DNA from 2 places in the Picosynechococcus sp. NKBG042902 genome. Region 2 is predicted to be linked to the other one. Evidence: predicted binding sites of a transcription regulator. Region 2 holds the regulator's gene; the other holds the start of a gene.
The links. Region 2 encodes HrcA, which represses chaperone genes, less so after heat shock. Its sites were predicted from a motif close to TTAGCACTCNNANNNTNNGAGTGCTAA; they were not measured.
Positions count from the first base shown of each region.

Region 1: the regulator HrcA is predicted to act here: its motif matches at 1,303-1,329, upstream of groL (chaperonin GroEL).

Region 1 is NZ_CAWLTV010000071.1:13,719-19,870, reverse strand. It holds gene AACR41_RS09610 (Rqc2 family fibronectin-binding protein) at 1-1,154, shown strand, start outside; gene groL (chaperonin GroEL) at 1,368-3,035, shown strand; gene AACR41_RS09600 (PAS domain-containing protein) at 3,120-6,152, opposite strand, start outside.
Region 2 is NZ_CAWLTV010000056.1:20,604-26,755, reverse strand. It holds gene AACR41_RS02950 (manganese efflux pump MntP) at 1-21, opposite strand, end outside; gene AACR41_RS02945 (manganese efflux pump MntP) at 245-802, opposite strand; gene hrcA (heat-inducible transcriptional repressor HrcA) at 907-1,953, opposite strand; gene AACR41_RS02935 (rhodanese-like domain-containing protein) at 2,068-2,424, opposite strand; gene AACR41_RS02930 (NAD(P)H-quinone oxidoreductase subunit 4) at 2,745-4,325, shown strand; gene AACR41_RS02925 (carbonic anhydrase) at 4,416-5,165, opposite strand; gene AACR41_RS02920 (ABC transporter ATP-binding protein) at 5,373-6,149, shown strand; gene AACR41_RS02915 (ABC transporter ATP-binding protein) at 6,150-6,152, shown strand, end outside.

The sequences.
Region 1 (6,152 bases), on a different contig from region 2:
GTCCTATTCTCCTAGCAGGGATGATTGGCGCGGCCCAACTAACCCCTGAACAAACGACGGATACCCTCACCGCTAACGATTGGAAAAATCTTTTTCAGCAGTGGCAACGGTGGCTCACTTGCTTAGAACAGCGGCAGTTTTGCCTGACGCTCCAGGGCAACCAATACCAAGTGGTAACCTGGCAGCCGGATGAATCTTGTTTGCCCCTACAGCCAACTCTCAATCACTATTATCAAAGCCGCCTTAATCAACAACAATTCCAACAACTGCACCACCAACTCAACCAGAAAGTTAGTCTCCTGTTGGCAAAATTGCAGCAAAAAGCCCAACTTTTTCGAACGCGCCTGACGGAATCCACCGAAGCGGATCAATACCGTCAATACGGCGATTTACTCATGGCCTATTTGCATGAGTGGCAACCGGGTTTAACCGAAATTGCCCTAACGGATTTTGCCTCAGGCGATCGCGTTAAAATTCCCCTCCAACCGGATAAAAATGCTGTCCAAAATGCCCAGGCTTTTTATAAACAACACCAAAAACTAAAGCGGGCAAATCACATTGTGCAACCGCTTTTAAAGGAAGTAGAAACAGAAATTCATTACCTCGAACACATTGAAGCCAGTTTGGGACAAATCGCGAATTACGAAGATGCCACTGACTTGGAAGCTTTACAGGAAATTCAGGCAGAACTGATCCACGGGGGTTACCTTAAAACTAACCGAGAACCCACTGCTAAACAAGCGGTTTCTAAACCCCACATTTACAGCACCCCAGGAGGATCAGAACTCTGGATCGGGCGCAATAACCAACAAAATGATCATCTAACGTTTCGGGTAGCCAATGATTATGATCTTTGGTTCCATAGCCAAGAAATCCCCGGTAGCCATGTTTTATTACGACTAGAACCTGGTGCAGTTCCCGATGAGGCGGAATTGCAGTGGGCGGCGGATTTTGCGGCCTATTACAGTCGGGCCAGCCAGAGTGATCAGGTACCCATCGTCTACACCAAACCCAAGCACGTCTATAAACCCAAGGGAGCGAAACCAGGGATGTGCATTTATAAACAAGAAACGATTCTCTGGGGTCAACCCCAACGGGCCAAGGCGGCGATCGCCAAATTAACCCAATCCACAGATCAGTCCGAGAAAAAGTAGGGGGTAGGGTTTCGGTTCATTGGGGGGAAAGGTATGAGATCCCTCACTTGATTTTTTAAAGAAAATATGTAGCCACAAAAGACAAATTGCTTGAAAAGCCTTTTTTCAAAAGCTTTTGGCCCGTTTGCATCGCCGAAACCAGAAAACATTAGCAGTCGCCCCCTAGGAGTGCTAAATTTGCTAGTGACGTAAAACTTTATAACGCAAACTCCTATGGCTAAGATTGTCTCTTTCAAGGATGACTCTAGACGCTCCCTCGAAGCAGGGATTAATGCCCTTGCCGATGCGGTAAAAATCACCCTCGGCCCCAAGGGTCGGAATGTACTCCTCGAAAAGCAGTATGGTGCGCCTCAAATTGTGAATGATGGGATCACCGTTGCGAAGGATATTGAACTCAGTGATCCGCTCCAAAATACGGGGGCGCGGTTAATCCGGGAAGTGGCAGCGAAAACCAATGACAGTGCTGGGGATGGCACGACCACTGCCACCGTTATGGCCCAAGCGTTGATCCGCGAAGGTTTGAAAAATGTGACGGCTGGAGCAAATCCCGTGGCTCTGCGCCGGGGTATCGATGCGGCAGTGAAGTTCCTCGTGAAGGAAGTTGCCGCGATCGCCAAGCCCGTTGAAGGAGAGGCGATCGCCCAGGTGGCCGCTGTGTCTGCTGGGAATGACGAAGAAGTAGGCCGGATGATCTCTGAAGCCATGGCCAAAGTTACCAAAGATGGTGTCATCACCGTTGAAGAGTCCAAGTCCCTCGCCACCGAACTGGATGTAGTTGAAGGAATGCAACTGGATCGCGGTTACATCTCCCCCTATTTCGTCACCGATCAGGAACGGCAAATCGTTGAATTTGAAAATCCCTACATTTTGCTCACCGACAAGAAAATTTCGGCGATCGCCGACCTCGTGCCCGCCCTCGAACAGGTAGCCCGTTCCGGTCGTCCCCTGTTAATCATCGCTGAAGATCTGGAAGGGGAAGCCCTGGCGACCCTCGTTGTGAACAAAGCCCGTGGTGTCCTCAATGCCGCTGCAATCAAGGCTCCCAGCTTTGGCGATCGCCGTAAGCAAATGCTCCAGGACATCGCTGTCCTCACCGGCGGTCGGGTCATTTCCGAAGAAGTGGGCCTCAGCCTCGAAGCCATTGACCTTGATATGCTCGGTAACGCCGAAAAAATCACCATCAGCAAGGAAGAAACCACCATTGTTTCCGGTGGCGGTAGCAAAGCTGACATTGACGCCCGCGTTAGCCAAATCCGTAAGCAACTGGCTGAAACCGACTCCGAATATGACATGGAAAAACTCCAGGAGCGGATCGCCAAGCTTGCTGGTGGTGTCGCTGTGATCAAAGTTGGTGCAGCTACCGAAACTGAACTCAAAGACCGCAAACTCCGCATCGAAGATGCCCTCAATGCCACCAAAGCCGCTGTCGATGAAGGGATTGTTCCCGGTGGTGGCACGACCCTAATTCACCTCGCTGAAAAGGTCGCTGAAGTGAAGGCAAGCCTCAGTAGCGACGAAGAGAAGCTCGGTGTCGATATCGTTTCCCGCGCCCTAGAAGCGCCCCTCCGCCAATTGGCTGATAACGCGGGTGCCGAAGGTTCTGTGGTTGTGGAACGGGTTCGTACCAGTGACTTCAACGTTGGCTACAATGCGGCCACTGGCGAATACGTTGATATGATTGCCGCTGGCATCATTGACCCGGCGAAGGTTGTCCGTTCTGTTCTGCAAAATGCAGCCTCCATCGCTGGAATGGTGATCACAACCGAAGCCCTCGTCGTTGAGAAGCCCGAACCCGAAGCGCCAGCCCCTGACATGGGTGGTGGTATGCCCGGTATGGGTGGCATGGGCGGCATGGGAATGCCTGGCATGGGAATGATGTAATTTTTCCTGAACCCTTTTAAAGATTCATTATCTGCATTGGGCACCCTCCGGGGTGCTTTTTTGTTTTCTGGGCGCAAAATCAAATTAGCCCGTCGGGGACTGTTCCTGTAACCAGTGATTGAGAGTTTCTCGGAGGGTTTGGGGATTGAGGGGTTTACTGAGGTAGTCATTCATGCCTGCTGCCAAATACTGCTCTTGGTTGGCTTCTCCCAGGGTGGTGGTGAGCGCAATGATCGGTATCTGCCGGTGGCGATCGCCGCCGCCACCTCGGCGAATATGTTGGCTCGTCTGAAAGCCATTCATCTTGGGCATGAGGCAATCCATCAAAATTAAACGATAGGGTTGATTTTCAGGGGTTGCTTGGAGCATTTGTAGGGCTTCTGTGCCCCCTGGGGCGACATCGACGGAAAAACCAAACTGTTGGCAGAGGCCCCGAATAATAATTTGATTGACGGGGTTATCTTCCACGAGGAGGAGGCGGGCCGAGATTTTTTGGCCCTGTTTGCTTGCACTAGGTTGGGAGCCAGAATCTGGGGGTCTAGCGTTTGGCTGGGCGAAATTTTCACAGAAACGCCGACAAGCCTGCCACAGGGGACGGGATAAAATCGGCTTGACGAGGTGGTGGGTTGCCGTGAGTTGGGGGAAGCTTTGGGGATCGGTGGGACTGTAGGGAAACGTGGTGAGCAGCAGTAACTGGCAGGTTTTTTGGGGGTAAAGCTGTTGGAGATTTTGGGCGAGGGTCAGGGCATCGATCTCCCTCAGGGAATGATCCAAGATCAGGAGGGGCGTTGCGGTGGTGGGGGGCTGGGTTTGCCAAAGGGCGATCGCCTCTTGGCCATTGGCTGCGGCTTGGACAGTGGCGCCCCAGGCTTGGAGCTCATCGCGCAAAATTTCCCGTTGGGTTTGTTGTTCTTCGACGATGAGGATCTCTAGCCCCTGCAAGCTATCGGCGGTCATCCGCGACAGTTGAGAACGCCCCGCCCCATACCCTAGGGTGAAGGTAAAACAGCTCCCCTCCCCTGGGGTACTAACCACTTCAATGGTGCCCCCCATCACTTGACAAAGACGCTGGGTAATCGCCAAACCGAGACCCGTGCCACCATAACGCCGGGTGGTTCCTGCTTCTAACTGGGTAAAAGGCTCGAAAAGATCGTTCAGTTTTTCAGCGGCGATGCCAATGCCAGTATCCGTCACTGAGCAGGTAAAATCGAGGCGATCGCCAACCCGCTCCGTTTGACAGCGAATCATCACCTCCCCTTGGTTGGTAAATTTAATGGCATTGCTTACCAGATTCGTCAGGATTTGTCGTAAACGCCCAGGATCTCCTTGGATAGAACCGTGCCGCAAACCCCGTAAATCAAAAATGAGATTGAGACCTTTCTCCTGGGCCGCAAACGTCATCAACTTGGCAAAATTTTCAAAAAATTGATGGAGATCAAAATCCACCGTTTCTAGTTGCAGCTTACCGGCTTCCATCTTCGAGAAGTCCAAAATATCGTTCAGCAAGATCAGTAAAGATTCGGCGCTAGAAAGGGCGATGCGGGCGTGTTCTTGCTGTTCTGTGGTGAGCTCTTCGCTATAGAGCAGTAAATTGAGCATTCCGATAATGCCATTCATGGGCGTCCGAATTTCGTGGCTCATGGTGGCTAAAAACATACTTTTGGCATGGGCGGCCGCTTCTGCTGCTTCTTTGGCATCAATCAACGCCTGCTCCGCCTGTTTGCGATCGCCAATGTCACTGTGGGTACCAATAATCCGCAGGGGTTCCCCTGACGGTGTCCATTCGATCACCTTGCCCCGGTCTAAAATCCACTTGTAGGAACCATCTTTGCACCGCACCCGATGTTCACTGCGATAGGTTTCTGTCTGGCCATCAAGGTGAGCCTGGATGGCTTGATAAGTCATTGCCAAATCATCTGGGTGGACACGACTTTCCCATTCCATCAGGGTGTCACCAATTTCTGCCTCGCCGTAGCCCAACATCGCTTTCCACTGCCGCGAAAAAAAGACATGATTTGTTTGGGCATTCCAATCCCAGACCCCATCCCCAGAACCCTCTAGGGCAAATTGCCAACGGAGTTCACTTTCCCGGAGAGCCTGTTCTGCCAGGACTCGCTCCGTAATATCGAGGGCAGTCCCAAAAAAACGGATGGTTTTGCCAGAGGCATCTTTTTGACTACTCCCCCTCGCCTCATGGTAGAAAATTTGGCCATTGGTCAGTTGGGCACGGTATTGCACCACATAGCTTTCGCCCGTGCGCATCGCTGTTTCAACGCAGCGTTTGAGGCGTTCCTGGTCATCGGGGTGGATTAAAGCCCAGTGTTCATCGTAGGTGGGCGGCCCCTGGGCCATATTTAAGCCAAACATCCGCAACAATTCCGGTGACCAGGAGAGATGACCAGTGGCTAGATCGACTTCCCAGCTACCAATGTGGGCGAGACGTTGGGCTTCCTGGAGGGAGGCTTCACTGCGTTTGAGGCGTTCTTCAAAGCGTTTGTAGGGAGTCAGATCAATGTGGGAGCCAATGATACGCAGCGGCTGACCTTGTGCATCCCATTCGATGACCTTACCAGAACAAAGCACCCAGACAGTGGAGCCATCTCGGTGACGATAACGGACTTCGTTGCAGAAGGGAATTTCGCCGTGGCTAGCAATGTGCTGTTGCAGGTTGTGGTTAACTTTCTGGAGATCTTCGGGAAAAATCAGTTTTTGCCAGGATTCTGGGCGGTTAGGCAGTTCGTGATCTGCATAGCCAAACATCCGCTTAAAACTGGGGCTGAGATACTCGATATTGTTGATACAATCCCAGTCCCAATAGCCAGCAAAGGCATTTTCAAGAATTTCTTCAAAAAATTTCAGTTCATGGTGACTGTATTCTGGTGCTGCGGCTGGTTCTGGGTCGAGGTGTTGGCGTAATTCGGCGAGGCGATCGCCAGGCAAGATTCCCACTGGTTTCCCTTGCTCATCCACAAGGGTCAGCCAAGCAAGCTGCTGCTCGGCGAAGTATTGACATAATGATTCAATTTGGTCGAGGGCGGCCACGGGATAGGTCGGGGCGGGCCGTTGCATAATCTCTGCGGCGGTGGCCGTTTGGGGATTTTCCCCCTGGGCGATCGC
Region 2 (6,152 bases):
AAATGCCGTGGCGATCGCCAACTCGAAAAGAATGCATTTATTACTATAAACGAAAAATCGTGGGTCGATTTATCATAGTTTTTTCATTGTTCCCAAGTTTCACAAAATTATTTAAAAAATTCTTCCCAAAAAGTAATTATCTACAAACAAATCCTAATTCTCGTGAAATTGAGCGAAATAACAATCTGCTTTTTACTTGGAAAATGACGACTTTAGATTCACAAAAACTGAGGCCAGATAACTGTTAAACTGAGAGCATTTTAAGGCCCATAGCAATCAGAATGCCACCGCCAAAAAACTCTACCTTTTCCTTCAATTGACTAGAAATTAATTGTGCGCAAAATAAGCCCACATAAGTAGCAAAAAAGGCGGAAATTCCGATCCCCAGGGAATAGGGAATTAAAGGTTTGCCCATTAAACCAAGGGAAATACCAACCCCCAAAGAATCAACACTGGAAATGCTGGAGACCAAAAGGATTTTCCAAAGGCCATGAATTTTTCTGGATTCATCATCATCGCCTGGGAGTTTTTGCATTTCTCGGTAGGCGCTGTAGCACATGTGAACACCGATGAGAATCAAGAGAATAAAAGCAATTCCTTGATCATAGAAGGTGATGTATTGGGCAAAATTACCCAGGAGAAAACCGAGGGAAATAGCGCCGCCACCAGAGAAACCTGAACTGAGCGCAAAAAATAAGGCCCGCTTGCGGGAAAAATGGCGTGCTCCTAGTGCAAGGGCGACGGAAAAACAGTCAATACTCAGCACTAGGGCAAAGAGAAGAATATCTAAGTCAAAGTCCATGAAATCCCCTATGGGTACTCCCCTAAAAAGATTATGGCGATCGCCATCAACAAAAAAACAAAAAATTGAATTATTTGATCCTTATTTCCTACGATTCTTAAACTTTAAAAAGCGGCTTTTAAATTCTCAGACAGATAATCTGCTGTAGCTTCAACTAAGGCGATCGCATTTTCATAGAACATCCGCGTCGGGCCAAGCACCGCAACACTACCAACGGGCGTTTTTTCTTGGTAATAATATGTGGAAATAAGGGCGCAGGTTTTCATGGGTTCTAGGGGATTTTCGGTGCCGATGTGAATGAGTGTCGGGCGATCGCCTGGTAAACCACTAAAAACCACCGGGAGTAGCTGTTCTTGTTTCGCCTCTAGCAAGTGTAATAGGGTTTGTAACTGCTCAATTTGGGAAAACTCAGGTTGCCGCAGCACTTCCGAAATGCCCCGTACTAGAATCGGCGTCGCAATCGTATTAGGCACAATCTGGGCAATCTTACCCAAAATCGTCTCCAATAACAGCTGACAATGGTGAAAGTCTTCGTCTAAAGCCTGGGGATCAAGGCTGGCAATTTCTTGGAGCGATCGCCCCTGGAGATGGTGATTCAAAAAATTCGATAAAATCTCTAGCTCATCGGGGTCACAGTCCAGGGTCAAGGACAACGATTGGGGTTGATAGCTATCCGTCACCACGATCATCATCACCTTCTGATCCCCCAGGGGGAGCAACTGCAGATAGCGTAGGCGAGCATGGTTTTGATGGGGCACCGTGATTAGAGCAATATAACCACTTAACGTCGCCAGGATTTGCGTTGCCCGCTGGAGGGTCGCATCTAGTCCCCAATACTCTGCGGCAGTCTGTTCCTGTAACGTTTGGCTCGCTCGTTTGCGGGTCTGGGAATTGGGGGTGACGAGCTCGTCCACATAGAAGCGATAACCGGAATCAGAGGGGACTCGTCCCGCCGAGATGTGGGGTTGATACAAGAAACCTGCCTTTTCCAACTTGCCCATCACATTACGAATGGTGGCAGAACTGACCTGAAAGTCATATTCCTCCACAAGGGTTTTGGAGCCTACGGGTTCCGCTGTGGAAATGTAATGGTTGACCGTTGCTCGAAAAATATTTTGGTGACGGGGATTAAGAATTTTCTGAGCAACCATACGCCGACAGTAGTGCTTTCAATAACTAAGAAATATAAAAAAATAGTAAAAAAACTTGGCTTAACTTAAGAAAGATTTAAGGTCTAAGTTTGGGTTAGTATAGCTCATTCTTCCCTAGTAGCGCGGTAGGCTTTGATCCACAGAGAGGGTGTAAAGGTGAATCCCACCTTCAATATTGATCACTTGGGTAAAACCTTGTTGTTGCAGCCAATAACACATTTGCGCCGAACGCACACCATGGTGACAAAGCACATAGGTTTCTGCCTGGGGGTCAAAGTCCACGGCAATGCGGGCAGCCCATTGTTCAAATTGACTCAGGGGTAAATTGGTAAAGCCTGGGAGGGCGACAATCTCTAGCTCATCGGGCTCACGCACATCAATGAGTTGCAAAGATTCGGTCGTGGCGACGCGCTGGGCAAACACCGTGGGACTGACGGCCTGGAGTTGTGGGTTAGAACTAGGGTTGGTCATGGTCAAGCTACTGATAAAAAGTTAAGAAGTGAGCATTTCTAGCATTTTCTGGCTGCGTTTGGGAATGCCAAGGCTGAATTGCTAGGGGATCTTCACCTTAGGGGGGGTCAAAGTTAAGGAGTATTGCAGTTCCCCCGGAGAGTCGGTCAAGAAAATTTGGGAATGGTACAAGTAACGTTAGAGGCGTTAGATCTTCTGTCCCACTTTTTTGAAGATGGTACAGGGTAAAGCATTCTGCTTGGCGATCGCCTTTATTCTGCGTTAATGATTTATAAATATTGCATTTTTTAAGAAACAGCCATTAATTTTTTTGAGTTTGTATGAACTTTGCAAATTTTCCGTGGTTATCCACGATTATTTTATTTCCCATTATTGCGGCATTATTTTTGCCCCTCATCCCCGACAAAGATGGGAAAACAGTGCGCTGGTATGCCTTGACCATTGGCTTAATTGACTTTTTGATCATCGTGACGGCCTTTTACACGGGCTACGATTTTGGCAACCCGAATCTGCAACTGGTAGAAAGCTACACCTGGGTCGAAGCAATCGATCTGCGGTGGTCAGTGGGGGCCGATGGCCTTTCCATGCCCTTGATTCTTCTCACGGGTTTTATCACAACTTTGGCGATCTTGGCGGCCTGGCCCGTAAGCTTTAAGCCAAAGCTATTTTATTTCCTGATGCTGCTGATGTATGGCGGTCAAATCGCTGTCTTCGCCGTGCAGGATATGCTGCTGTTTTTCTTTACCTGGGAACTAGAACTGGTTCCGGTTTACCTGATTCTGTCCATTTGGGGTGGCAAAAAACGGCTCTATGCCGCAACGAAATTCATCCTCTACACCGCTGGCGGTTCGTTATTTATTCTGATTGCCGCCCTGACCATGGCCTTTTATGGGGATACGGTCACCTTTGATATGACGGCGATCGCCCAGAAAGACTTTGGCATTAACCTCCAACTGCTGCTTTATGGTGGCCTGCTTATCGCCTATGGGGTAAAGTTACCGATTTTCCCTCTGCATACCTGGCTCCCCGATGCCCACGGTGAAGCCACGGCCCCGGCCCACATGCTCCTCGCCGGAATTCTCCTAAAAATGGGCGGCTATGCCCTACTGCGGATGAATGCGGGGATGCTCCCCGATGCCCATGCCCTGTTTGGCCCAGTGCTCGTGATCCTCGGAGTCGTCAATATCGTTTATGCGGCCCTCACTTCCTTTGCCCAACGTAATCTCAAACGAAAAATCGCCTATTCCTCCATTTCCCACATGGGCTTTGTACTAATTGGGATGGCTTCGTTTACCGATTTGGGGACGAGTGGTGCCATGTTGCAGATGATTTCCCATGGGCTCATTGGGGCGAGTCTCTTCTTTATGGTTGGTGCCACCTATGACCGTACCCACACCCTGATGCTCGATGAAATGGGTGGGGTCGGCAAAAAGATGAAGAAAATTTTTGCGATGTGGACGACCTGCTCGATGGCTTCCTTGGCACTGCCGGGGATGAGTGGGTTTGTTGCTGAATTAATGGTGTTCGTCGGTTTTGCGACCAGTGATGCCTATAGCCCTACTTTCCGGGTGATCATTGTTTTCCTCGCAGCAGTGGGCGTCATTTTAACGCCGATCTACCTGCTTTCGATGTTGCGAGAAATCCTCTACGGCCCAGAAAACAAAGAGCTTGTGGCGCATGAAAAACTGATCGATGCCGAGCCTCGCGAAGTCTTTGTGATTGCTTGCTTGTTGATTCCGATTATTGGGATTGGTCTGTATCCGAAGGCTGTGACCCAGATCTATGCTTCTACTACGGAAAATCTAACGGCGATCCTGCGCCAATCGGTGCCGAGTCTTCAGCAAACGGCACAGGCACCCAGTTTAGATGTTGCGGTTCTGCGTGCCCCAGAGATTCGCTAATCATTCAAACTGGAGTCCATAATTTTTGCAAGGCGGTGTGTTAATGGGCACCGTCTTTTTTGTTAAGAAGATAGCGACGGCAATGGCAGCCTAACCACTCACAGAGAAGGTATCAGTTTCGCCGTACCAACCCGCTAAACTCTGGCCAGAAGCGACGGTATAGGGAAGTGGGCAACCCTCTAGGGCTTCGCGCTCCGTTAAGGGCGTTTCGTCGATGAGGCTATAGTCTGGCTTCACATAAGCATGTTTTGTTTCGTCGTAGGCTAACACTTCGCCATTTTCGATGTTGTAGATCCAGCCATAGATTTTCAGCTTACCCTGGTGGAGACGCGATCGCACCACGGGATAGGTTTTGAGATTATCAATCTGAACAAGGACATTTTCCGCAACGAGGGTTTCAACCAGTTCTTCCCCTTCGCAGTGGGGGTAAGTATCCCGGACGAGGCGACGGGTGGCTTCGGCGTGCTTGAGCCAATCGTAAACCAAAGGCATATCGGCTTGGAGTTTGTTTAACTTAAGCAGCCCTTTCATCGCACCACAGTGGGAATGGCCACAGACAATAATTTGCCGAATATCGAGGCCTTGGAGAGCATATTCTAGGGTGCCCCCTTCGCCACCATTGGCCGCACCATAGGGAGGAATAATATTTCCGGCATTGCGGATGACGAAGATTTCACCAATATCCGTTTGGGTAATCAGCGCCGGGTCAACGCGGGAATCGGAGCAACAAATGAACAGAACGCGGGGCTTTTGGCCGTGGGAAAGTTGTTCAAAAAGATCCTGGTGGCTCGCAACATAGCTTTGCTTAAATTTGTCCAGGCCGCGAATAAGTTTTTTCACTGTTCGATCGTCTGATGTCAAAACGAGGTGACTACTGAGGGATCATAGTAAACCAAAACAATCCATTTAGATAAATGAGGATGGCACATATTTTTCATAAGGTAGACCAATCATCTGGGGAGATTTTTGGCGATCGCCGACTCAATAATCCCGATAATTTCACCCCTAGATGCCGCTAAAATAAGCTTGATTTAATCGGTCGAGCCTATGCCGGATTTAGCCATCCCCATCCTCAACGTTCAACATTTGACCCGGCGCTTCGGGGGCTTGGTGGCGGTACATGATGTGTCTTTTCAGGTGGCCCCAGGGGAAATTTTCGGCTTGATTGGGCCGAATGGGGCAGGCAAAACAACTTTTTTTAATCTGTTGACCGGGATGATTCCCCCTTCCCAAGGAAACATTCTGTACCAAGGCCGCAAGATTCACGGTCTAGCTCCCCACCAAATTGCGGCCTCTGGTATTGCGCGGACATTTCAGAATCTGCGCTTGTTTGGAAATTTGTCGGCCCTGGAAAATGTGGCGATCGCCCGCCATCTGCACCAAAAAAACAATATTTTTGAAGGAATTTTAGGTTTACCCAAAGCGAAAAAAGCTGAGCAAGAAACCTACGACCGGGCGAAGGAATTGCTAGATTTGGTCGGTTTAACCGGAAAATACCGTCAACAGGCGAAAAATTTTTCCTATGGTGATCAGCGGCGTTTAGAAATTGCCCGCGCCTTGGCCCTAGAACCCCAGCTTTTACTCCTCGATGAACCCGCTGCCGGGATGAACCCCAACGAAAAAGGCGCTTTGAGTGATTTGATTCGACAAATTCGGGCGCAATTTGACCTGACGATTCTGTTGATTGAGCACCATATTCCCCTGGTGATGGGACTGTGCGATCGCCTGGCGGTGTTGGATTTTGGCGAACTGATTGCCCTCGGTTTACCAGAGGATGTAAAGGCAGATCCAGCGGTGATTGAAGCGTATTTGGGGGATGAGTAAATG